Regions from separate parts of the Hypnocyclicus thermotrophus genome, predicted to be linked through region 1. Evidence: riboswitches for the same ligand, from Rfam matches in the RefSeq annotation. Region 1 holds a riboswitch; each other region holds the start of a gene.
The links. A riboswitch is a leader RNA that binds a small molecule or an ion and turns the genes downstream of it on or off. The one in region 1 is predicted to bind S-adenosylmethionine.
Positions count from the first base shown of each region.

Region 2: linked by a shared signal. The riboswitch ahead of EV215_RS10085 (O-acetylhomoserine aminocarboxypropyltransferase/cysteine synthase family protein) and the one ahead of metF (methylenetetrahydrofolate reductase [NAD(P)H]) in region 1 are both predicted to bind S-adenosylmethionine.
Region 3: linked by a shared signal. The riboswitch ahead of metK (methionine adenosyltransferase) and the one ahead of metF (methylenetetrahydrofolate reductase [NAD(P)H]) in region 1 are both predicted to bind S-adenosylmethionine.

Region 1 is NZ_SOBG01000001.1:406,991-415,783, forward strand. It holds gene EV215_RS01830 (protein kinase domain-containing protein) at 1-1,734, shown strand, start outside; gene EV215_RS01835 (WYL domain-containing protein) at 1,782-2,621, shown strand; SAM riboswitch class I at 2,686-2,808, shown strand; gene metF (methylenetetrahydrofolate reductase [NAD(P)H]) at 2,866-3,741, shown strand; gene EV215_RS01845 (sensor histidine kinase) at 3,827-5,263, opposite strand; gene EV215_RS01850 (response regulator transcription factor) at 5,250-5,918, opposite strand; gene EV215_RS01855 (heavy metal translocating P-type ATPase) at 6,205-8,256, shown strand; gene EV215_RS01860 (ABC transporter substrate-binding protein) at 8,767-8,793, opposite strand, start outside.
Region 2 is NZ_SOBG01000011.1:25,251-34,043, reverse strand. It holds gene EV215_RS10100 (flagellar assembly protein A) at 1-1,231, shown strand, start outside; gene EV215_RS10095 (S-methyl thiohydantoin desulfurase domain-containing protein) at 1,266-2,531, shown strand; gene EV215_RS10090 (SpoIIE family protein phosphatase) at 2,543-4,510, shown strand; gene EV215_RS10085 (O-acetylhomoserine aminocarboxypropyltransferase/cysteine synthase family protein) at 4,549-5,829, opposite strand; SAM riboswitch class I at 6,009-6,129, opposite strand; gene EV215_RS10080 (hypothetical protein) at 6,334-7,632, shown strand; gene EV215_RS10705 (manganese efflux pump MntP) at 7,662-7,964, shown strand; gene EV215_RS10735 (manganese efflux pump) at 7,958-8,209, shown strand; gene EV215_RS10065 (CHASE2 domain-containing protein) at 8,236-8,793, opposite strand, start outside.
Region 3 is NZ_SOBG01000002.1:157,714-166,506, reverse strand. It holds gene EV215_RS02800 (ATP-dependent helicase) at 1-1,767, opposite strand, end outside; gene thrC (threonine synthase) at 2,086-3,579, shown strand; gene metK (methionine adenosyltransferase) at 3,641-4,849, opposite strand; SAM riboswitch class I at 4,921-5,014, opposite strand; gene EV215_RS02785 (hypothetical protein) at 5,090-5,659, opposite strand; gene EV215_RS02780 (MarR family winged helix-turn-helix transcriptional regulator) at 5,864-6,292, shown strand; gene trpE (anthranilate synthase component I) at 6,657-8,048, shown strand; gene EV215_RS02770 (type 1 glutamine amidotransferase) at 8,071-8,751, shown strand; gene EV215_RS02765 (anthranilate synthase component II) at 8,763-8,793, shown strand, end outside.

The DNA.
Region 1 (8,793 bases):
TTAAAACAATTATCAATTTATGCTAAAAATTCTACAGATAATTATTTACATAAATATCTAATAGTTAAGGCTGAATATTACAACTATACTAATAATAAAAATGCTAAAGATATCTATGAGGAGGCTCTATTCCATGTAAATCATAGTGAAAACATCTTAGATATTGCTATTATAAACGAACTTATAGCTAATTATTACTTTGAAAATAAACATTATAGAATTAGTGATATTTATTTAAAAGATAGTTTTTATAATTATGACAAAATTGAGTTAAATAATAAAATTGAGTTATTAGAAAGAAGATTTAATCAAACTTTTTTAAAAGAGCACTATGATAATATTGAATTAAACACAACTATGAATACAGTCTCTTTTAACAATGATACGCTTGATATTGATTTTTTACTTAAAATATCTAAACTTTTTTCTTCTGAAATTATATTTTCTAAATTATTAGAAAATATAATGAAATACCTTATTGAAACTATTGGGACAGAAAAAGGATATATTTTAATAAAAAGAAATAATGAATTTTATATAGAAGCTAAAATAGATATTAATTATTCAGATATTGAACTTATCTCAATACCATTAAAAGAAAAATTAGAAGAAAATATATCTTATGATATAATAAATTATGTATTAAAAACTAAAAATTTATTTGTTTTTAATGAAGATAATAACGAATTTGATTTTGTCATTGATAGCTATATAAAAGAAAATTTAGTAAAATTTCTTTTATGTATACCTTTAATTAATGAAGGTGAATTAATAGGATTAGTCTATTTAGAAAACAATGTTGTAGTAAATAAAGTATCAAATATTCAAATAGAAATACTTAAAATGATATCATCACAATTAGCTGTATCTATTAAAAATTCTATTATATATGAAAAATTAAACAAATTAAATAGAACTCTTGAACGAAAAGTTTTTGAACGAACTCTATCACTTGATGAAAAAAATAAAAAACTTACTGATAGTATAAATTATTCTAAAAAAATTCAAGAAAATGTTTTGCCTAAAGAATCTGATATCATAAAATTTACAAAAGATTCCATGCTTATTTATTTACCAAAAGATGTGATTTCCGGTGATTTTTATTGGTTAAAAGAAATTGAGGAGAAAAAAGTATTTATAGTATCTGATTGCACTGGTCATGGGGTTCCTGGTGCATTCTTATCGATGATTGGCTCTATTTTATTAGATAAGTTATTAATCAATAACTTACTTCTTAATCCATCTAAAATATTAAAACAACTTGATAATGATTTTAAAAAATATCTTAAACATAACAATACAAATAAAAAATTTGAGCAAATAGATGGTATGGAAACAGCTATAGTTACTCTTTATCAAAATAAAATATATTTTTCTGGTGCTAAAAGAAATATTTATATTTTGAGAAAGGAAAATAACACTTGGAAGCTAAAAGAGATAAAGGGTAATAAATTCTCAATTGGTGGGGTCCATAGAAAAAATGAAAAAATATTTAATACGATTGAATTTGAAGTAATAAAAAATGATATTATATATATGTTTAGCGATGGCTTTGTAGATCAAAATAATAATAAAAATGAAAAGTATGGTATAAATAGATTTGAAAATCTTATTTTAAATATAGCCGATAAAGATTTAGCAGTTCAAAAAACATTAATTTTACAAGAATTATCTACTTTTATGAAAGATACTTCTCAAAGAGATGATATCACAATACTTGCATTTAAGATATAAAGTTAACTTTTGATTGCTTTATTTAATATATAATTAAGAGGTAAAAAATGAAAAAAATTAGAGTAACTGTTCCCGAAGATATATACAGACTTATTAAAAATGATATAGAAGATTTTGGCATAAATAACAATAAACTCTGTAATTTTATTTTAGATAAATATAAATATAAACGTGAAAATGAAGATTTATTAAAATCTCAAGGAAAATCACTTAGAAAAATTATTCAATTTGACTTAAATCTAAAAAATAAAGAAATTTATTATAATATATTACGAATAAATAAAGTAGCGGTAGAAGCAGAATTTTTTAGAGAATTATTTAAATATTATTGTTCCAATTTTAAATATAAACGCGAACTTTTTGTTTTTTCTGATTTAGTACAAAAAATTATTTTAGCTATTGAAAATAAAAATAAAATTAAAATTAAATATAAGAAAAAAATAAAAATAATTGAGCCCTATTTTATCAAACGTGATGAACAAGGTGAAGAAAATTATCTGTTTTGTTACTGCTGTACTTCGAAAGAATATAAAAATTATAAATTAAAAAATATAGATTTTATATCTGAACTCTCTGAAAAAGTATTAAGACGTGATAAAAAATATATTGATTCTATTAGAAAAAATTTTGATCCATTTTTATCACATGGAAAAATAGTAAAAATAAAACTTACAAAAGAAGGTGAAAGTCTTTTAAAAACGTATACAGTACATAGACCAAAACTTTTAAGTAAAAATAATGATATTTTCGAATTCGAAGCCTCTACAGAAAAAGCTTTTCTATATTTTAGACAGTTTTTATCTGAAGTTATAATATTAGAACCTCTTGAACTTCGAGAAAAAATAAAAAATTACTTAATTAATACTTTAAAAAATTATATAGATTAAATATATATAATATATTTTACTTTATATATAATTTAGTGTAAAATTAGTCTTAATAAAATAATACAACTTATCAAGAGAAGTGGAGGGAACGGCCCTAAGAAACTTCAGCAACCTACTTTAATGTGTGGTGCTAATTCCGTGAATTAATTGATTTAATAAAATTAAATCAATAATTCAAAGATGAGAGATATAGTTTATACTACTTCTTTCTACTTTGAAAGAAGTATTTTTTTTAGGAGGGATTATGAAAATAAAAGACATATATATGCAAAAAAAAGAAAGTAAAAAACCTGTATTCTCATTTGAAATATTTCCACCAAATAGTAAACATCCTATTGATACTATTTATAATACAATTGACGAATTATCAAAATTTAACCCTGATTTTATAAGTGTAACTTATGGTGCTGGTGGAAGTACTAGAGGACGGACTGTAGAAATTGCTTCAAGAATAAAAAATAAATATAATATTGAATCTCTTGCTCATCTTACATGTATTGAGGCAAAAAAAAATGAAATAGACGATATATTATATAAATTAAAAGAAAATAACATTGAAAATATTTTAGCATTGCGTGGTGATCATCCAATAGATAGAGAGCCCATAAAAGGTGATTTTAATTATGCTAGCGATCTTATTACATATATAAAAAATAAAAATATGGATTTTTCTCTTGGAGGAGCATATTATCCTGAAGGACATTTTGAAACAAATGATCTTATGGATTTATTTAATTTAAAAAGAAAAGTTGATTTAGGAGCAGAATTTCTTATTTCTCAAATATTTTTAGATAATGAGATACTATATAGATTTAAAGAAAAAACTGATAAATTAGGAATCAATGTTCCTTTTGCTGCTGGTATTATCCCTGTAACAAATGCAAAACAAATGAAAAGAATTTTTTCATTATCACATTGTTCTATTAGTCCAAAATTTAAAAGAATTCTTGATAAATATGAGCATAATCCTGAAGCATTAAAAGAAGCTGGAATCGCTTATGCTACTGAGCAGATAATTGATTTAGTTGCCTGGGGTATAGATGGAATTCATCTTTATACAATGAATAAAATAGATACCACTAGAAAAATAGTAAAAGATATAGAATATATTATAAAATAAGTATAAATTTATAGTAAAATTTTATTTTCACTGCAACAACAAATAATAAATTTATTGTTGCAGTGTTTTTCATAATTAAATTTTTTTAATTATCTTTTATAGCTTTTTCTAGTGTAAAGTAAAATTCTACTCCATTTTTTTTATTAATTACTCCAAAATCTGAATTATGATTTTTTAATATCCCACTTGTTATAGCTAATCCAAGCCCTGTTCCACCATACTTTCTTTCCTCCAAGTCATCAGCTCTATAAAAAGGTCGCCAAATATAATCTAAACTTTCTTCTGGTATATTTTTACCTTCATTAAATATTGAAATTTTTATTGTATTTTCTCCAAATTCTTCAACATTGATTTTTATTTTTCCATTTTCTTTTACATATACAAATGCATTTGACAATATATTATCTACAACAGATTTTATTCCTTTTTTATCAGCTAACACCGACTTATCAATTAATTTTAAATCTAACTTCACATTTTTTTCTTCTATATCTAAATTATATTTTTCTAAAACATTTATAATAAATTCTTTTATTTCTATTTTTTCTTTATTTATCTCTTCTATATCTATTTTATTTATATTAATAAGATTATTAATTATTGATACCATTTTTTCTATTTCTTCTTGAATAACTTCATAATAAAAATCTCTTTTTTGAGGTTTTATATTATCTTTTAATCCTTTAGAATAACCTTGAATTATAGCTAATGGTGTTTTTAATTCATGGCTCATATTTGAATAAAATCTTTTTTGAATTTCATTTATTTTTTCTTTTTTCTTAATATCAGCTTTCAATTTATTTATATTTAATTCAAGTTCTTCTGATAAAAAATTTATACTTTTTGCAAGTTCCTCTAATTCATCCTTACTATTTATATCAATCTTTTCTTTAAAATCAAGCTCTGCCATTTTATACGTTATATTTTTTATTTTTATAATTGGATTTATCAATTTTTTAGATACTAATATATTTATTACTATAATTACTACTAAATATATCACTATAAACATTATCAATGAAAAAAGAGTGATTATTCCAAAAATTTCATCTAATCGTGTAAGTATTGCTGATATAAATATTGCTTCTCCATTTTTTTTGACATATTTATAAAGTAAAATATTTGCATTAAGCTGTTTTGTCCTTATTTCTTTCAAATAAAACTTTTCATTTATTTTATTGCTATGTTGAAATTCTAAAAAGGCCTGCTCTATTTCTGGTGGTATTGGCGGTCTTTCTCTAATATTTTTAAATTTTTCATTTATTCTTTTTTTTAACTGTTCTTTTAGCTCATTAGTTTTTTTTTCTTTTAAATTAACTTGAATTATTCCTACTAAATACTTTTCTTGAAGTAATTTTACATTTTCTCCTTTTTCAATAAGTTTTCTTACTTCTTTTATTTGAGCTTTCTTATATGTTATATATGTAGGAATTGCAATATGTCTAGCTACAAAAAATAAAATTATAAAAACTATAAACATTACACTACTTACAATTAAACCTATTTTTTTATTTAATTTCATTTATCTCACCTTCATATTTATATCCAACTCCATGCACAGTTTTAATTATATTTCCTATTTTTTTTCTTATGGTTTTTATATGTGTGTCTACAGTACGTATATCCCCCTCATAATCATATCCCCATATTATATCTAATAATCTTTGCCTTGATAAAACAATATTTTTATTTTTTATAAACGTAAATAAAAGTTCAAATTCTTTTTTAGAAAAATCTAAGACATTTTCTTTGTATTTAAGTATTCTTTTATCTAAATCAAGCTCTATATTACCATCTATTATTTTATGCTCTTCTGGATAGATTCTTTTTAAAAGAACTTCTACTCGTTTTAAAAGAACATCTGGATTAAATGGTTTTCTTATATAATCATCTGCACCATAATTAAGACCTGTTAATTCATCTTCATCAGTTGTTTTTGCAGTTAACATTATTATCGGAATTTTTGAGAACATTCTTATTTCTTTAACTAAATCTATACCATCCATTTTGGGCATCATTATATCTGTAATTATTAAATCATATTTAGTATTATAAAACATATCAAAAGCATCTTCACCATTTTCAGCTTCATCTACTTCATAATCATTTTCTTCAAGATAATCTTTTAGAAGCCATCTTATTTTTTTTTCATCTTCTACTAAAAGAATTTTTTTCATATATTTTCACCTCTTATAAGTCTAATTTATCCACTTTAATTAAAACTAATATTTATTAATTTTTTTAATTTACTATTTCTCTAAATAAATTAATATAAATTTCAAGTTATTTTTTCTATGACAAATATCACTATACTTTAATATATTTTTAACTTTTATTTATACTATATTACCATAATTTTATGAAATTTTTGTGAATTTATTTTATTTTAATATTGACTGATAAAATATCATCTAGTATAATATTATATATGAACAATTATTCATATGTTTTTAAGGAGGAAAAATGATAATTAATGAAAAAGTAATGTTAAAAAATCTCTTTTGTAGCAGCTGTGCTACAAAAATAGAAAATAATATTAAAAAAATGCCTGAGCTTGAAAGTGCAGAATATAATTTTTCAACTCAAATATTGAAAATCTCTTTTAAAAATATTTATAAAAGAGAAAAAATTTTAGAAAAAATAAAAAATATTGTTGACACTATAGAGGATGGAGTAGACGTTTTTTATCTAAATGAAGCAAACAATAATGTGAATACTTCAAATAAAAAAAAGCTTATTTTATTAATACTGTCAACCACTCTATTTATTAGTTCATTTTTTATTAATAACAATTTTAAAATAATATTTATTATTTTGTCCTATATAATATCAGGATATCCCATTATTATTAAATCAATTAAAAATATACAAAAAGGCGACTTTATGGATGAAAATTTTTTAATGACTATAGCCACTCTCGGTGCATTTTCAATAAAAGAATATCCTGAAGCTGCGGGAGTAATGCTATTTTATCAAATTGGAGAATTCATGCAAGATTTAGCTGTAAATTCATCTAGAAAATCTATTCAAGATCTACTTAATATAAAAGCGACTTATGCTAATCTATTTAAAAATGAAACAATAATAAAAGTTTCGCCTGAAGAGCTCAAAATAAGCGATATTATAATAGTAAAAAATGGTGAAACTATACCAGCTGATGGTGAAATAATAGAAGGAAAAAGTTATTTTGATACTTCATCTCTTACAGGAGAATACGTAAAAAAATATTTAAAAACAGGTGACAACGTACTAAGCGGATTTATAAATACTGACCGTACTGTAAAAATAAAAATTAAAAAAATGTTTACTGATTCTACCATAGCTAAAATCTTGGAGCTTGTAGAAGATGCTGCTAGTAAAAAAGCAAAAACTGAAAAATTTATTACAAAATTTGCAAAATATTATACTCCTTTTATAGTTTATTCAGCTTTAGTTATTGCATTTATTATTCCTTTATTTTTGGGTAACTTTTCAACATGGTTTTATAGAGCTCTTATATTTTTAGTTGTATCTTGTCCTTGTGCTCTTGTAGTATCAATTCCACTTGGATTTTTTGCAGGAATAGGTAGAAATTCTAAAAATGGAGTTTTAATAAAAGGTGGAAACTATTTAGAGTTATTATCCGAACTTGATACAATAATTTTTGATAAAACTGGGACTCTTACAAAAGGAGAATTTAAAGTAGTTGAAATAACTGGCGATATCTTAGAAATTACAGCTTATGCTGAAAATTATTCAAATCATCCAATTGCTGAAGCAATAATAAAAAAGTATAACAAAAAAATCGATATAAATAAAATTCAAAAACATCAAGAAATAGCTGGATATGGAATAAGTGCAAAAATATTTAATAAAAGTGTATTAGTTGGAAATAAAAAACTAATGCAAAAATACAATGTCTCAATTCCTAAAATAAATAAAAACGGAACAATAATTTACACTGCAATTAATAATGAATTTCAAGGTTACATAATTATTGATGATATTATAAAAACCGAATCATTTAATACTATAAAATCATTAAAATCTAATAATATCTCTACTATAATGTTAACTGGTGATTCAGAAAAAGTTGCTAACTATGTAAGCACTAAATTAAGTATAGATAAATATTACGCTGACTTACTTCCTCATGAAAAAGCAAAAATATTTAAAGAAATTAAAAATAAAAAAAATAAAGTAGCTTTTGTTGGTGATGGTATAAATGATGCTCCTGTACTTGCTATGTCTGATGTAGGTATTGCTATGGGCGGAATAGGTTCTGATGCTGCTATTGCTTCTGCTGATATAGTGTTAATGGATGATAATCCATATAAAATTATTGAAGCTATAAAAATATCAAAATTTACTAAAAATATAATACTTCAAAACATAATATTTGCTCTTTCAACAAAAATTTTAGTATTAATTTTAAGTTTATTTGGAGTTGCAAATATGTGGTTTGCTATATTTGCTGATGTCGGTGTTGCTTTACTTGCCATACTTAATTCAACTAGAATATTAAAAGAAAAATAGTGCACGAATTAGCACTATTTTTAATATATAAAAAAACAGGAGAGAATTTTATTCTCTCCTAAAACGGCTTCACTAATTCATTTGTTTCAATTTCGATACAAAACTCCTTCAGTGATTCTTCCTAAATATTTTATTCTTACTTCTTACTTCTTACTTCTTACTTCTTACTTCTTACTTCTTACTTAAGAATACTACTCTTTTCTTTAAAATACAATACTTATTTTTATTTCTTTTATTACAAAATACTACACTAACAATTAAATGGTTTAATTCTTAAAAAAAATTTTCATTAATACAATAATTTTTCTAATCTTTAATTTTTAATACATAAAATACAACTACAACATTTACAAACTATTAATCTTAAAAAAGCTATTATTTGTTATATGTGAAGCCGTCTTGTATATATATTACTCTATAAAAAATTTAAAAACAACCTTTTCTATAAAATATTTCAAAAAAATATTTTGTTCGTTGATTTTATTAATCTAAATAGAATTAAAATATATATCATTTTTTAAAATAATTTTTTTTGTT
Region 2 (8,793 bases), on a different contig from region 1:
TTTATTAGGTATGATAAAATATGATTATAGAGGAAAATTTGTTCTCTTTGCAGAAGGAACTCCACCTATAAAAGGAAAAGATGCTATGATTCATTATAAATTTATGCCTAAAAAAAATAAAGATGAAGATAATCCTAATAACAAAATTGACTATAAAGAAAGAAATGATCTTTTTATCCCTGTAAAAAAAGATCAAATTTTAGCTGAAAAAACTCCTGCTACTCAAGGTACAGATGGAATTGATATTTTTGGAAATATTATTCCAGCTATTCCTGGTCAAGATAAAGTTTTAAAAAGAGGTGAAAATACACAATTAATTCATAATGGCCTCACTTTAGTTGCTGCAATATCTGGGCTTGTTGATATTAATGGTGATACTATTTCAGTAAAAAATATATTAATTGTTAACGATGTAAATATAAAAACTGGAAATATAGATTTTGAAGGAACCGTATTAGTAAATGGAAATGTAGATTTGGGATATCGAATAAAAGCTGATAATGATATTCGAATAAAAGGAGTAATTGAAGGTGCTATTTTAGAGGCTGGAAAAAATGTAATTATTGAAAAAAATTTTATCGGTTCTGAAGTAGGTAAAATTATTGCAAATCATAGTATAAAAATTAGAGATTTAGAATTTGCTTACTTAGAAGCAAAAGAAAATATAATAATTACAGATAGTGCTGTAAACTGTCAAATTTTAGCTGGTAAGTCTGTTGAAGCTATTCAAGGTAAAGGTATAATAATGGGAGGAGAAATCATTGCAATAGAGGGGTTATCTACAAAAATACTTGGTTCTAAAAATGGCTTAAAAACTATTATAAAAACTGGAAAATCTATATCTGTAAAAGAAGCTGTCGATAAAATAGATGAATATAAATCAGAAAATAAAAAAAGATTAATTAATATTGAAAAAAGTTTAGAATATATGGAAAACTTGCGTTTTGCTCACCCAGAATCATTTGATGAAGAAAAGAAGAAGCAATTTAACAGACTTCTTAATGAAAAATTAGCTATTGAATATGAAGTAAAATCTATGGTTAAAGATATAGCTAATAATCTAAAAAATGTCCATCCAACTGAAGGAAGCTTAGTTAAAGTATATAAAATATGCTATCCTGGAGTAGAGATATGGTTAAATAAATATAAATATGTCGTTACTAAAATAATGAAACATGTAGAATTTGTATATATAAATAATAAAATAGAGATACGTCCATTAAGAAAATAACTATAAATTAATATAATAATATATGGGGGTTAAAATGAAAAAAATTAATTCAAAACAAGATTTAGAAGCAATTATTTTAGGTGGATTATTTTTAGGCGCTGGTGGTGGTGGTGGCAAAAATGAAGCTATTATAATCCAAAATAAAATTCTAGAATATATAAATCAAGGGAAAGAAATTAATATAACTACTGTCAATGATAACTCTTTAAATTCTGGTGCTGTAGTTGCAATGATGGGTTCACCTCTTGCATTAAAAAAAGACAACGATTACTCTGCTCCTTCTAGAGCCTTTAATACACTCAGTAAACATATGAATGAAAATTTTAATTTTACACTTCCTATTGAAATAGGGGCTGTTAATAGCCTTATTCCTATCCTTACTGCTGCTCAACTTGATAATCTTTTTGTTCTTGATGCAGATGGTTCAAGACGTGCAGTACCTCAATTACAACTTACTACTTATAGTAAAGATATAAAAATTGCCCCTGCTGTATTATCAAATGATAATTTAAATAATTACATAAATTCTCATTTAAATATAACTATTGATAGCGAAAAAATAAATGATTTGTTATCTTCTGATATATCTGATGCGGAAATATTAGAAAGTATTGCTAGAAACATTCTTAGTAGTAATATTTTTGAATGTTTATGTGGTATATCATTCTATCCATTTAAAAAATCTGAACTAAATAAATTAGCTGATTCTACTATTCAAAATACTTTATCATTAATTTATAAAATTGGTAAAAATTTTATTGAAAATAATGATAGAAATTTAGTACAATATATCTATAACCTATTTTATAATAATAAAAAAGAATTGACTACTTTTTTTGGTGGAATAAAACCTATAAAAATATTTAAAGGTGAATTTGTTGAGTATATCCCTGGAAGTATTGATAAAAAAGGTTTTGATTTTGGTACTATTATCATAAAAAATGAAAACCAAGAGATGCATATTTTTTTTGAAAATGAAAATTTACTTTCTAGCTTACATGAAACAAAAAAAATAAATAAATACAAATCAACACACAAATGTAATTTATGGGGAATGGCTCCTGATACTATTTCTTATGTAACAAATGAAGGTCCTTTATCTAATGTAGAAGTAGTTAACTTATCTAAAGGAGAAAAAATTTTGGTTATAGGTTCAAAATGCGATAATAAGATGAGAGATCCATTTATATCTAATGGATTTTATAAAGTTATCTATAATTTAGCAAATCATAATAAAGGGGGCTTTATACCAAAAGATCTTATCCCTACAAAATATATTCCCATTGAAAAATTGGAATAATTGGAGGTTTTATGTATATTTTTAATAGTCTACGAAAAAAATTACTCTTTTCTATATTACCTATCTTGATAATAAGTATTTATTTATTATCATTTTATCATGCAAAAAATACAAAAAAATATCTTCTCGAAGAATACAGAGTAACACAAAATCAAACAGAAAATGAAATTATTTCATATATTTATTTAATTGACTCTGCTTACAAAATGTTTGAAAAAAAATTAAATGAAGAATTAAATAAAGATATCCTTAAATTTGTAAATGAATACAATAAAAGTTCTAAAGATATCTCTAAAATTAATTTAATAGAAGTTAGTAAATATTTTAAAAATAAATATGATTTTTATATAATAGATGAAAATACAACTGTAATAAAAAGTACAGAAAATAAAGCATTAAATTTTAATTTTAAGAAATTTAATAAAAAACTTGGAGAAAATATTGACTTTATTAGAAAAAATGGAAAAATTTATAATGAAAGGCTTCGAACAAATGTAATGAGTGGTTTTTTAAGTACTTGGGTATATAAATCTACACCCGATAAAAAATATTTATTTGAACTTGGATATACTGCTAATGGGTTAAAAGATTTTATTAATGACCTTGATCCCTTAAACATCATTGATAAACTAAAAAAAATTAATCCAATTATAAAAGATATAAAAATATATGATGTTTTTGGATATCAATTTGTAAGTAACGGGCAAAATTATGCTCCTACCAAAAAAAGTAAAGAAATTGTTGAATTAGCTAAAAAATATACTAAATATACTAAAGAAGATAATGAATATATAGAAAATATTATTTATATCAATTTAAATACGGGATTCAATATATCTGATCATAGTAAAATAATAGCTATACAATACGATAAATCTTTTATAAATAAACGTTTAAAAGAATTAAATCAATTTACATATTTTGCAATAACTATTTCTGTTATTATTTCTATATTTATTATTTCTATTATAAGCTTTTTTGTAACACATTCTTTAAAAAAATTAAAATTTATTTCTCATGAATTATCAAATGGAAATTTTAATATTAAAGCAGATATAAAAAGTAATGATGAAATTGGAGATTTTGCAAAAACATTTAATATTATGACTGCTAAATTAAATGATAGTTTTAATCAAATAAAAGAACAAAATAAAAGAATTGAAGAATACAATTTAACATTGGAAGAAAAAGTAAAAGAACGTACAAAAGAAATTAGAATTAAAAACGAAAAAATTGTTTCATCTGTAAGATACGCTAGAAAAATTCAAAACTATATTTTACCTTCAAAAAAATTTTTAAAAGAAAATTTTAAAGACTTTTTTATTATTTGGCAACCAAAAGATGTGGTTGGTGGAGATTTTTATTTTGGAAAAAAAATAGAAGAAATTATTTATTTCGCTGTTATTGATTGTACTGGGCATGGTGTCCCTGGTGCTTTTATGACAATGGCTACAAGTTCATTTTTAAATGAATTAATTACAAAAGAGATATCACCTTCTGAAATATTAAATGGATTAAATCATAGAATAAAGACATATTTCAATAAAAATAGTCAAAAAATATCAGATGATGGACTTGATATTTCTCTTATAAAATATAATTCAGTTAGTAAAAAATCTATCTTTGTAGGAACAAAGCTTTCAATGTATTTATCAAAAAATGGAGTTATTAAAACATTTAAAGGTGATCGCCAAAGTATTGGATATATAAAATCAAAAGATCATTACGATTATACAGAATATAAATTTGATGCAACTTCAGATACAATAATCTATCTATCTACTGATGGATATACTGACCAAAATGGTGGTCCAAAAAATTTTGGTTATTCAAAAAAACGATTAATAAATGATTTAGATCAAATAGCTCACAAACCATTAGATGAACAAAAAAAAATTATTATTGAAAATTTAAAGAAATGGAAAGGTAAAGAAACTCAACGAGATGATATTACTCTGATAGGAATAAAATTTAAATAATTATAAAAAAGAAGCTCTTATAATAAGAGCCTCTTTTTTTATTTAATTTTATTAAAAGCTTGTTCTAAATCCGCTATTAAATCATCTACATTTTCTAATCCTATCGACAATCTAATAGTTTCAGGTTTTATCCCTACTTCTTTTAATTTTTCTTCTGAAAGTTGTCCATGAGTAGTACTTGCTGGATGAATAATTAATGATTTTGCATCTGCAACGTTTGCTAAGTGTGAAAATAATTCTACACTATCAATGAACTTTTTACCTGCCTCTACGCCACCTTTTATTCCAAATGTAAATATCGAACCTACACCTTTAGGAAAATATTTTCCTGCTAAAGCTTTATTTTCATTTTCATCTAATTCAGGATAACTTACCCATTTTACTAACTCATGATTATTTAAATATTCTACTATTTTTCTAGCATTTTTTATATGTCTTTCTAATCTAAGACTAAGTGTTTCTATCCCTTGTAATATTAAAAATGCATTAAATGGACTAATTGCTGCTCCTGTATCTCTAAGGAGTTTTACTCTGGCTTTTAATATAAATGCAGGTGCCCCTAAATCTGAATATTTTAATCCATGATACCCTGGATCTGGCGTTGTAAAATTATCAAATCTTCCACTTTTTGCCCAATCAAATTTTCCACCATCTACAATTATTCCACCAATACTTGTACCATGCCCCCCTAAAAATTTTGTAGCTGAATAAACTACAATGTCTGCTCCATGCTCTAGCGGTTTAAAAAGATATGGTGTCGCAAAAGTATTATCTATTATTAATGGTAACCCATTTTCATGTGCTATATTAGCAACTGCTTCTACATCAACAAGAGTACAATTTGGATTTCCTATTGTTTCTATATATATTGCTTTTGTTTTTTCTGTAATAGCATTTCTAAATCCTTCTAAATCATCAGGATCAACAAATTTCGTTGTAATCCCAAAATCATTAATTGTATTTGAAAGTAAATTAAATGTTCCACCATAAAGATTTCTTGCCGCTACAATTTCATCACCAGCTTTTGCCACTGTAAGTAAAGCATATGTTATTGCTGCAGAACCAGAAGCCACCGCTAAAGCTCCTACTCCACCATCAAGTGCTGCTAATCTTTCTTCAAGTACTGCTGTTGTTGGATTCCCTATTCTTGTATAAATGTTTCCAGCTTCTTTTAAAGCAAATAAATTTGCAGCATGATCTGTGTCTTTAAATACATAAGATGTTGTTTGATAAATAGGTACTGCTCTAGAACCAGTTTCACTATCTGGTTTTTGTCCTGCATGTAATTGTAATGTTTCAAATTTTAAATTTTTACTCATATTTAATTCCCCCTTAGTTTTTTTATTTTACTTTTTATAAATTATTATTTTTATAAACTTATTATCTACATAATTATTTATCTTTATTCTCTATTTATTTTTTGTTTATTCTTTTAGTAAATAATATTTATAAAAAAAACTCTTCTCTAATGAGAAGAGTTAAAATCTTAATTTTATCTCTCTCATCTTCGAATTTTGATTTAAATTTTTAAATCAATTATTTCACGGAATTAGCACCACACCATAAGGTAGGTTGCTGAAGTTTCTAAGGGCCGTTCCCTCCACTTCTCTTGATGAGTTTTTGTTCAGTTTTGACTTAATAGAAGTATACAATAAAAAAGTAGTTTTGTAAAGTTTTTTTATTAAATTTGTCAAAATTTTTTTTAAAAATTATTATTTCTTTAAAATAATAATAGTTTTTAATTTAAATATAGAAATAGTTTACCTCTTTTAATTTTTATGTTAAACTATTAATAATGCCAAAGTAATAAAGGAGAGAAACCTATGAAAAAATTAATATTTCTTTTGTTTTTATTAAACATAAGTTTAACATTTTGTAATACAAAAATATATAATGAAGAAAATTATAAATTTCCATTTAAAAATAGATTTACAAGTACCGCAATAGGAACTCCTCCTAGATTGCAGTATAAAATCAAAAAAAAACCTGTTGTTTCATTATATAAACTACAAATAAATAAAACAAATAATATCCCTGAAATATTTTGGTTTGCTAAAAAAAACATTTTTTCATTAGCAAAACAGAAAAAAAAGGCCCCTCTTGTATATATTTTTTCGGGTACAGGAGGTTACTATAATGCTCCAAAAACAAAATTTTTAAGAGATGTTTTTTATAATAATGGATTTCATGTAGTTTCTCTCACATCCCCTAGTCATCCATCATTTTTAATAAATTCATCTTCTTATGGATATACTGGAATTATAGAAAAAGATTCAAAAGATTTATACAAAGTAATGAAAAAAGCTCATGAAATAATAAAAAAACAAATTAAATATACTGATATATATTTAGTAAGTTATAGTTTAGGAGGAACTCATGCTGCTTTTGTGTCAAAACTTGATGACAAAGAACATTATTTTAATTTTAAAAAAATATTTATAATTAATCCTGCTGTAAACTTATATACTTCATCTATCATTCTTGATGATTTAGTTGAAAAATATTTCCCAAATAAAATTTCTGATGTTAATAATTTTATTTCAAATACAGAAAATTTATTTTTTAATATTTATCCACATGATCATATAAATCTTGATTTAAATATAATCAAAGATAACTCTTATAACTTAGAAGGACTTGGACTTACTGAAGAAAAATTTAAAATATTTATTGGTCTTTCTTTTAGAAATTCTATAACTAATATATCATTTATTAGTGATATTAAAAATAATCTTGGAAAAATAGTTCCTAAAGATACTAAATTGTCTAAATTTGATTCTATTACTAAATATTACAAAAAAGCTAATAATATGAGTTATATAAAGTATTTCAATGAATATGTTCTTGAAAATTTAAAAAAAGATGACCCTACTTTAACAAAAGAAAAACTTATAGATATGGCCAATATGATGAGTATTACAGATTATTTAAAAAATAAAAAAAATATGTATGTTGCCATAAATGAAGATGAATCTATTTTACTTCCTGAAGAAGTTAAATGGTTAAAAGACACTTTCAAAGGACGTAGTTTTATTTATCCATATGGTGGTCATTGTGGTAATATGTACTATAAACAAAATGTAGATGATATGCTAAGCTTTATTTTAGATAAAAAAAATTAATAAAAATTTTATAAAGGGGTAGAGAATTTATGACTATTTTTACATTGATTTTATTAAGTATCGGATTAGCAATGGATGCTTTTGCAGTATCTATATCTCAAGGTGTTGCTGTTAAAAGATTAAAAATAAACCAAGCACTTACTGTAGCACTTACTTTTTCTATTTTTCAGGCATTCATGCCATTATTAGGATTTTTTTTAGGAAAAAGTATTTATAATTTAGTTCATAATTATAATAATATAATTGGATCTGTTTTATTAATTGGAATAGGTCTTAAAATGCTACATGAAGCATACAAAGAGGAACAATGCGAAAGAAATGGTAAATGTTAAACTATAACCTTATTCTTCTTGCTATTGCTACAAGCATAGATGCGCTAGCCGCTGGATTTTCTTTAGCTTTTACAAAACATTTAAATATTATATTTTCAGTTGCTATCATAGGATTTATTACTTTTATTATTTGTTTTAGTGGAGTGTATATTGGAAATAAAGCAAATAAATTTTTAACCACAAAGGCAGAATTTTTTGGTGCTTTTGTTCTTATAATTCTTGGCATAAAAACTTTTTTTATATAAAATAAAAAGTGAGAAAAACTCACTTTTTATTTTGTAGTAAATGTATATACTCCATCCCAGTCTTCTGGTGGAGGATTTTTTATATATTCTTCTATTCTTTTTATATAAAGCTTACTCGGTCCATCATTTTCATCTACTTCAATTGCTTTTAAAAACATCTCTTTTGATTTTTTCCATTCTTTATTAAAATAAAAATCTAAGCCTTTTTCATATAATTCTTTTAATTTTAATTTTTCTTGAGATAATTCTCCTTTTTTAGCCATTAGTTCATAAGTTTTTACTGCTACTTTTTTACCTTTAACTCTTGCTAAATCTAAAAGTCTTGCTTCTACGTCTTCTTTTACTTTTTTATATGTATTTTCACTTATCATTATATAAGTTCCATACATTTTATTAGCACCTTCAAGCCTTGAGGCTAAATTTACTTCATCGCCTATTATAGTGTAATTAAACTTTTTATTTTCACCTATATTACATCCCATATTCCCTACTACCATTTCTCCACTGTTTATACCAATTCTTGCATATATCGGCGGATATCCACTCTCTTTATATTTTTCTCTAAATTCTACTAATTTTTCTTG
Region 3 (8,793 bases), on a different contig from region 1:
AACATAACAAAGTCGTCTTTCCTCTTCAAGTTCTTTATCATCAAATTCAACCTTTTTACCAGGAAAAATATCTTCTTCCATTCCAACTAAATAAACTACTGGAAATTCGAGCCCTTTAGAATTATGAATAGTCATAAGCTTTATATAATCTTGATTTTCTTCCAAATTATCAGTTGTACTTACTAGAGATATATTTTCTAAATATTCACTAAGTTGTATATTATTTTCTCTAGTTTCTTGTTCTATTATAGAATTTTTTAACTCGAGTACATTTTCTACTCTAACTTCTTCTTCCAAGCTGTCTAAATATCTAGTTTTTTCTATTACTTCATCAAATATTTCTGTAACTGATAAAAATTCTTTTTCTTCTATAAGTGTTTTAAAGAAATTATATAACTCAATTATAGAATTTTTCGTATTACTTCTCACACTTGTAGCTTCTTCTATATATTTTAAAGTTTCAAATAAACTAATTCCTTTTTTATATTGAATATCTCTTATTTTTTCAATTGTTCTTGCACCTATTTTTCTATTTGGCACATTTATTATTCTAAGTAAACTAACATCATCATTTGGATTATTTATAACATTTAAATATGCTAATATATCTTTTATCTCTTTTCTTTGATAAAATTGCATTCCACCAAATATTTTATATGGTAAATTATGTTTTAAAAAAACTTCTTCAAATATACGGGATTGTGCATTTGTTCTATATAAAATAGTAAACTCTCTATAATTTCTACCATTATCTACGTTTTTTATAATATTATGTGCCACAAAATACGCTTCATCAATACCATTTTTAGCTTCATATACAGTTATTAAATCCTTACTTTTTTTATCTGTCCAAAGTTTTTTACCTTTTGAAGTAGTATTATTTTTTATTACTGAATTTGCAGCTTCTAATATTATTTCTGTAGATCGATAATTCCTTTCTAATTTTATTACTTTTGCATCTTTATAATCTTTTTCAAAATTTAAAATATTATCAATATTTGCTCCTCTAAATCCATATATACTTTGATCTTCATCTCCTACAACACATAAATTTCTATATTTTAAAGCAATTTTAGTTACAATCTGATATTGAATATCATTTGTGTCTTGATATTCGTCTACCATAATATATTTATATCTATTTTGTAATTTTTCTTTAACTTCCTCTATATCTAAAAGTTTATTTGTATAAATTAAAAGATCTGAAAAGTCCATACTATTATTTTTAAGAAGCTCTTTTTGATATCTTTTGTAAACTTCTGCAATGGTTTTGTAATCATGAAAAAATACTCTCTTTTCTTCAAATTCTTCTGGAGTTATTCCATCTTCTTTTGCTTTACTTATTATTGAAACAATTTTATTTGGTGTCAAATTTATCTCTCGACCTATTTCTTTTAGTATTCTTTTAACTATGGATAATTGATCATCACTATCATATATACCAAAATTCGAATCATATCCTATATATTTTGCATACATTCTAAGAAGTCTTACTCCAAAAGAATGAAATGTTGATATCATTACTTTTTCTCCTTCAATACCTACTAATGACTCAACTCTTTCTTTCATCTCTTTTGCTGCTTTATTTGTAAATGTTACCGCTAATATAAAATAGGGTTCAATATTTTTTTCTTTTATCATATGAGCTATTCTATATGTCAATGTCCTAGTTTTTCCGCTTCCTGCACCAGCTAAAATCAATAATGGTCCTTCTATTATTTCTGCTGCTTTTCTTTGATTTTCATTTAAATTATCAAGTATACTCATCTTTTCTCCTACAAAAAATACTTTTGGACTATTATAGCATAATTTACTTAGTATTTCAAGGAATCTAAATAGTAGCATAACATTATTTTTATTACTTATTTTAATTTTATGAAAGCATTTAATCATTTTTATCCTTAATTTTAAAACTCCATATTATTCTGATAATTTTAATAATTTTGCTATATTATTGATTAATATCAATAAATAATTCGAAAAAAGTATTTGAATATTTTAAACTTTATGATAAAATATCTAAAAAAGTATTTAAAATTTATAACCATTGTATAAAATTTTTAGACAAAGTTTGGGGGAATATATATGAAAATGTATTATAGTACTAGAAATGTAAATGAAAAAGTATCTTTTTCTGAAGGAGTATTAAAAGGCTTGTCAACAAATGGAGGACTTTTTGTACCTGAAAATTTTGAAAAAATAGATATTTTTAATAAAAAATATCTAGAAGTTGATTATAAATCATTAGCTTTTGATATACTTTCAAAATTTTTAAATGATTTTGATGAAGAAGAGATAAAATGGTGTATAAATGAAGCATATAATGAAAAATTTGAAACAGAAGATATAGTTAGTATAAAAGATATTGAAAATGTTTCTTTTTTAGAATTATATAGAGGACCTACCTTAGCATTTAAAGATATGGCTCTTTCTATTTTGCCTAAATTTATGAAGCTCTCAAAAGAAAAAAATAATGAAAAAAAAGATATAGTTATCCTAACTGCAACAAGTGGTGATACAGGAAAAGCTGCTTTAGAAGGTTTTGCAAATAATGAAGGGATTAAAATAATTGTATTTTTCCCTACTGATGGTGTAAGCGAAGTACAAAAAGCTCAAATGGTTACTCAAACTGGAGATAATACATTTGTTGTAGCTATCAATGGAAATTTTGATGATGCTCAAAGTGGTGTAAAAGATATTTTTAATGACACTGAATTTAATAAAATTTTAAATGAAAACGGGTATGTTTTTTCTAGCGCTAATTCAATAAATATAGGTAGGTTAGTTCCCCAAATCATTTACTATTTTTACGGATATTTTAATTTAATAAAAAATAATAAAATAAAAACTGGAGATAAAATAAATGTAGTAGTTCCTACTGGAAATTTTGGTAATATATTAGCTTCATATTACGCTTTTAAAATGGGACTACCAGTAAATAAATTTATATGTGCAAGTAATATAAATAACGTTCTTACTGATTTTTTAAATACTGGAATATATGATATAAATAGAGAATTTAACACTACAATATCGCCTTCAATGGATATTCTAATCTCAAGTAATCTTGAAAGATTTATTGAATCATTAACAGATAAAAATGATAAACTTATTATTGAATTAATGAATTCTTTAAAAACCAATGGTAAATACGAATTACCAAATAATTTAAAAGAAAAATTAAATAAATTTTATGGTGGATTTGCTGATGATAAATCTACAAAATCTACAATTAAAAATGTATATGAAAAATATTCATATGTTATAGACACACATACTGCTGTTGCATATAAAGTATATGAAAATTATTTAGAAGAAACAAATGATACTGATACTAAAACTCTTATAGCTTCTACTGCTAGCCCTTTTAAATTTACTAGAGCAGTATTAGAATCTATCATTGATAAAAATCTTGATAATAAATCTGATTTTGAATTAATTGAAGAACTTTCTAAAATTACAAATTTAGAAATCCCAAAAGCTGTTTTCGAACTTAATAAAAAAGAAATTTTACATAAAACTGTAATTAATCCTAATAAAATGAAAGATACTATCGCAGATTTTTTAAAAATTAAATAACTAAAATTTAAACAATATAAAAGAGTGTATTTATAAAATATAAATACACTCTTTTTATTAATTATTTTAATTCTTCTACTATTTTTTTTAGTTCTTCTACTTTATTAGTTTTTTCCCATGGTAAATCTAAGTCTATTCTACCAAAATGTCCATAAGCTGCTACTTGTCTATATAAAGGTCTTCTTAAGTCTAAATCTTGAATTATTGCCCCTGGTCTTAAATCAAATACTTTTTTTACCGCTTTTACTATAGTATCATCTGCTACTTTTCCTGTTTCAAAAGTATTTACTGCTATTGAAGTAGGACTAGCTACTCCTATTGCATAAGATAACTGTATTTCACATTTATCAGCAAGTCCTGCAGCAACTATATTTTTAGCAACCCATCTTGCAGCATAAGCGGCACTTCTATCTACTTTCGTAGGGTCTTTTCCAGAAAATGCTCCTCCACCATGTCTTCCCATTCCACCATAAGTATCAACTATGATTTTTCTTCCTGTAAGACCAGCATCACCGTGAGGGCCTCCAATAACAAATCTTCCAGTTGGATTTATATAATATTTTGTATTTTCATCTAATAATTCTTCTGGAATTATTGAATTTATAACATATTTTTTCATATCATGTTCTATTTTATCATGTGTAATATCAGAATCATGTTGAGTTGATATTACTATTGCATCTATCCTAACTGGTTTTCCATCTACATATTCTACTGTTACTTGAGTTTTTCCATCTGGTCTTAAATAATCTAATGTATTGTTTTTTCTTACTTCTGATAATTTTCTAGCTAATTTATGTGCTAGTATAATAGGCATTGGCATCAATTCTTCTGTCTCATTAGTAGCAAAACCAAACATAATTCCTTGGTCTCCTGCACCAAGTAATTCTCTTTCATCCTCTTTTTTTGATTTGTTTTCTTTTATTTCTAAAGATTCATCTACTCCCATAGCTATATCTGCTGATTGTTCATGAATAGAATTTATCACTGCACAAGTTTCAAAATCAAATCCATATTTTGCTCTTGTATATCCTATTTCTTTTACTGTATTTCTTACAATTTTTTGAAAATCAACATAAGTTGCAGTCGTTATTTCACCTGCTATTACAACAAGTCCTGTTGTAAGCATAGTTTCACAAGCCACTCTAGCTTTTGGGTCTTCTTTTAAAATTGCATCAAGTATAGCATCTGAGATTTGGTCTGCCATTTTGTCTGGATGACCTTCAGTAACAGACTCAGAAGTGAAAAATACTCTTCCTTTTTCTATCATTTTTTTCTCCTTTTCTAAATATTTAGATAATAAAAAACCTCTTTCAGAAATGAAAGAGGTTACTCTACTCTCTATCATCTCTCGGAATTAGCACCACACTAAATAAGGTTACAGTAGGTTGCTGAAGTTTCATTGGGCCGGTCCCTCCACTTCTCTTGATAACTTGCTTTTTTGACTAAATTAGTATATATTAATTTTAATGTTTTGTCAATAAAAATTTATAAATATTAAACAAAAATTTTAGTATATTGCTACTAAATCTTCATCTGTATTAAATTCTTGTATTAAAAGGTTTTTATATTTTTCATTATCATATGTTAAAATAAACAATCTATCTATTTTTACTTCTTCTGTTTCATTTAAAAATTTTCTAATTCCTTTAAATACTTCTTTTGCCATTTCTTCATAAGTTTTTTCTTTTTTACCAAAAGATTCTCCTGCTCTAATTGATGACATGGATACTATTTTATATTCTTCTTCATTAGCTTTTACTAGTCCACTATATATAATTTCTGATAAAGGTTTTCTTAAATCATCAATCACAAAAATAATATTATTAAATGCTGTTTTCATTCCTTCATCTTTTTCAACTAAAACTACTTGCCCATCATCAAATAAAGAAGTTCCTGTTTTTTGTCTAATATGTCCTAATAATGCTTGATGATAATAATCACCTACATTTTTTCGAATAGCCATATCCACTTGTCCACACCAAATACCTTTAGAATCAACTGCTGTAATTAATGCATCACTTTCTACTGCACACACATCTTTATTTTCTATTGCTCTTATTAAAAGTTGTTTTTTCATAAATTATCCTCCCCTTTATTTAGTTTAATCAATTTAGTATAGCATATTTTTTTTAAAAATATATATTATTTTTTGTTTTTTTATTCATAAAGAATTTTTTTATTTATTGAGATTTATTTTAATTATAATGTATTTTTTAACTTTATTTTTAACTTTATTTTTGTTATAATTTAAATAGAAATTTTAAAAAGGTTGGTAATAAAAATGAATGATATTTTAAAAATTGAAAATCAATTTTGTTTTAGTGTATATAAATTGATGAAAAATATAAATACAATTTACAAACCCCTTTTAAATAAACTTGATCTTACTTATACTCAATATATTACTATGCTTGTATTATGGGAAAAAGATGGAATAAATGTAAATGAAATAGGAAAAATTCTTTCTCTTGATTCTGGAACTCTTACCCCTCTTTTAAAAAAGCTTGAAAAAAAAGAATACATAAAAAGAAATCGAAATAAATTTGATGAACGAAATCTAATAATCTCTCTTACTACAAAAGGAAGAAATTTAAAAAATAAAGCAAAAAATATTCCTACTAACTTGTTAAATAATTTTTCATTAGAAAAAAACGAAATTTTTGCTATAAAACAACAAATTGATATTCTTAATAAAATTTTAGAAAAATAATTTTAAAATTTCAAAAAAAACTTGATTTATGTTTTTTAGTATGATAACATTAATACAAATAATAAAAAAGGAGTGTTTTAGATATGGTTACTATATTTAAAAGCTGGTGGAAAAACGAATATCTTGAATCAACTAAATATATAATCTGTAGTATCATATCTAAGAACGATACTATCTATTAGATTATATCTTTTAGTAATTTTAAGATATAATTTTTATAGATAAATAATTTATACATAAAGACTGTTCTTAGAACGGTCTTTTTTTATTATATATCAATAATAAAAAACTAAGAGAACTATAAAAATATCAATTTAAAATAATAAAATCAATAATTTAAAATTTATAACTAAGGGGGAAAATTATGAAAGAGTTAAAAGTATTTAAAAAAAAAATATCTGGGGATATAGAAACACCCATTACTTTATATAAAAAATATATAAATAATGATATTGGAATATTACTTGAAAGTAGAGACTCTATAAAAGGAAGATATTCTTTTATTGGTAAAAATCCTTTTATTATTGTTGAATCAAATGAATCAAGTATAAAAATTAAAAAAAATGGAGAAATTTTAAAAAAAAATGGACGAGTTCTTGATACAATAAAAGAAGAAATTGAGAATATCAAAATTATTGAAGATTCTAGTCTTCCTTTTTGTGGTGGTGCTGTAGGTGTAATTGGATACGATATAATAAAACAATATGAAAAACTTCCAAAAATAAACCCAGATAATTTAAACCTTCCTGAATCAAATATGATGTTTTTAACAGAATTTATTATGTATGATCATTATCATCAAGATATTTCTATTATTGTTCTTGAAGATAAAAACAATGAAGAATTAGCATATAAACGAATCGAAGAAATTGAGAACATTATCAAAACTACAACTTTACCGATTAATTTTTATAATATTAATAAAATCAAAATTGAAAATGAGGCTATAAGTAATACAACAAAAGAGGAATTTATAGAAATGGTTCAAAAAGCTAAAAAATATATATTTGAAGGAGATATTTTTCAAGTAGTTCTTTCTCAACGATGGACACTAGAAACAAATGAACATCCATTCAATTTATATAGAAAACTAAGAAGTTTAAATCCTTCTCCATATTTATTTTATTTTAATTTTGGTAATTATCAAGTAGCTGGTAGTTCTCCTGAAATGCTTGTAGAGCTTCGAGGAGATGAAGTATTTAATTGTCCTATTGCGGGTACTAAAAAAAGAGGAAAAGATGAAAAAGAAGATTTGTTACTTGCAAAAGATTTATTAAATGATGAAAAAGAAAAAGCAGAACACATTATGTTAGTCGATTTAGCTAGGAACGATATGGGGCGAATATCAAAAATTGGTAGTGTTAAAGTAACTGAATTTATGAAAATTCATTATTATTCTCATGTAATGCATATAGTTTCATTAGTTGAAGGAGAAAAAAGAAAAGACAAAGATGCTTTTTCTATATTATCATCATTTTTACCTGCAGGTACATTATCAGGAGCTCCTAAAATAAGAGCTATGGAAATAATTGAAGAGCTTGAAAAGGAAAAAAGAGGAATATATGGAGGTGCTGCCGGATATTTTTCATATAATGGTGATATGGATACTTGTATCGCAATAAGAACTATGATAATAAAAGATAATAAAGTATATATGCAAGCTGGAGCAGGTATAACATCTGATTCAAATCCGGAAATGGAATATGAAGAAACAAAAAATAAAGTAAAAGCTCTATTAACAGCTATAAAAAGCTAAATTATAAAAAAAGGAGATGTCAATGAATATATTCTGTATAAAACATGTATCTTTTGAAGATCCAGGCATAATAGAAAATTGGGCTATAAAAAATAATTATACATTTAAATATATTAAAATGTATGAAAACTATAAACTACCAAATATTAATGATATTGATATCTTAGTTATTCTTGGTGGTCCTATGAATATTTATGAAGAAAAACAATATCCATTCTTAAAAGAAGAAAAAACATTTATAAAGCAAGTCATTAATGCTAATAAAAAAATTATTGGAATTTGCTTAGGTGCTCAATTAATAGCAGATTTACTTGGCTCAAAAGTTGTTAAAAATAAAGAAAAAGAGATAGGATGGTTTAATGTAAAAAAAGTATCTAATCATAAATTTTTATACAATGTGCCAACTGAATTTAAAACTATGCATTGGCATGGTGATAAGTTTTTAATACCTGATAAAGCAGAAAAAATATTTGAAAGTGAAGCTTGTGACAATCAAGGATTTATTTTTAATAACATAATTGCATTACAATTTCATTTAGAAATGAAAAAAGAAAATATTATATCTATAATTGATAATTCTAATGATGAATTAACTGAAAATAAAAATTACATTCAATCTAAAAATCAAATTTTAAATCAATTAGAAAACATTGAAATTAATAATAAAATTATGCAGACTATATTAGAAAATTTCATAAAATGAAAGGAGAAAAAATGATAATTTTAATAGATAACTATGATTCTT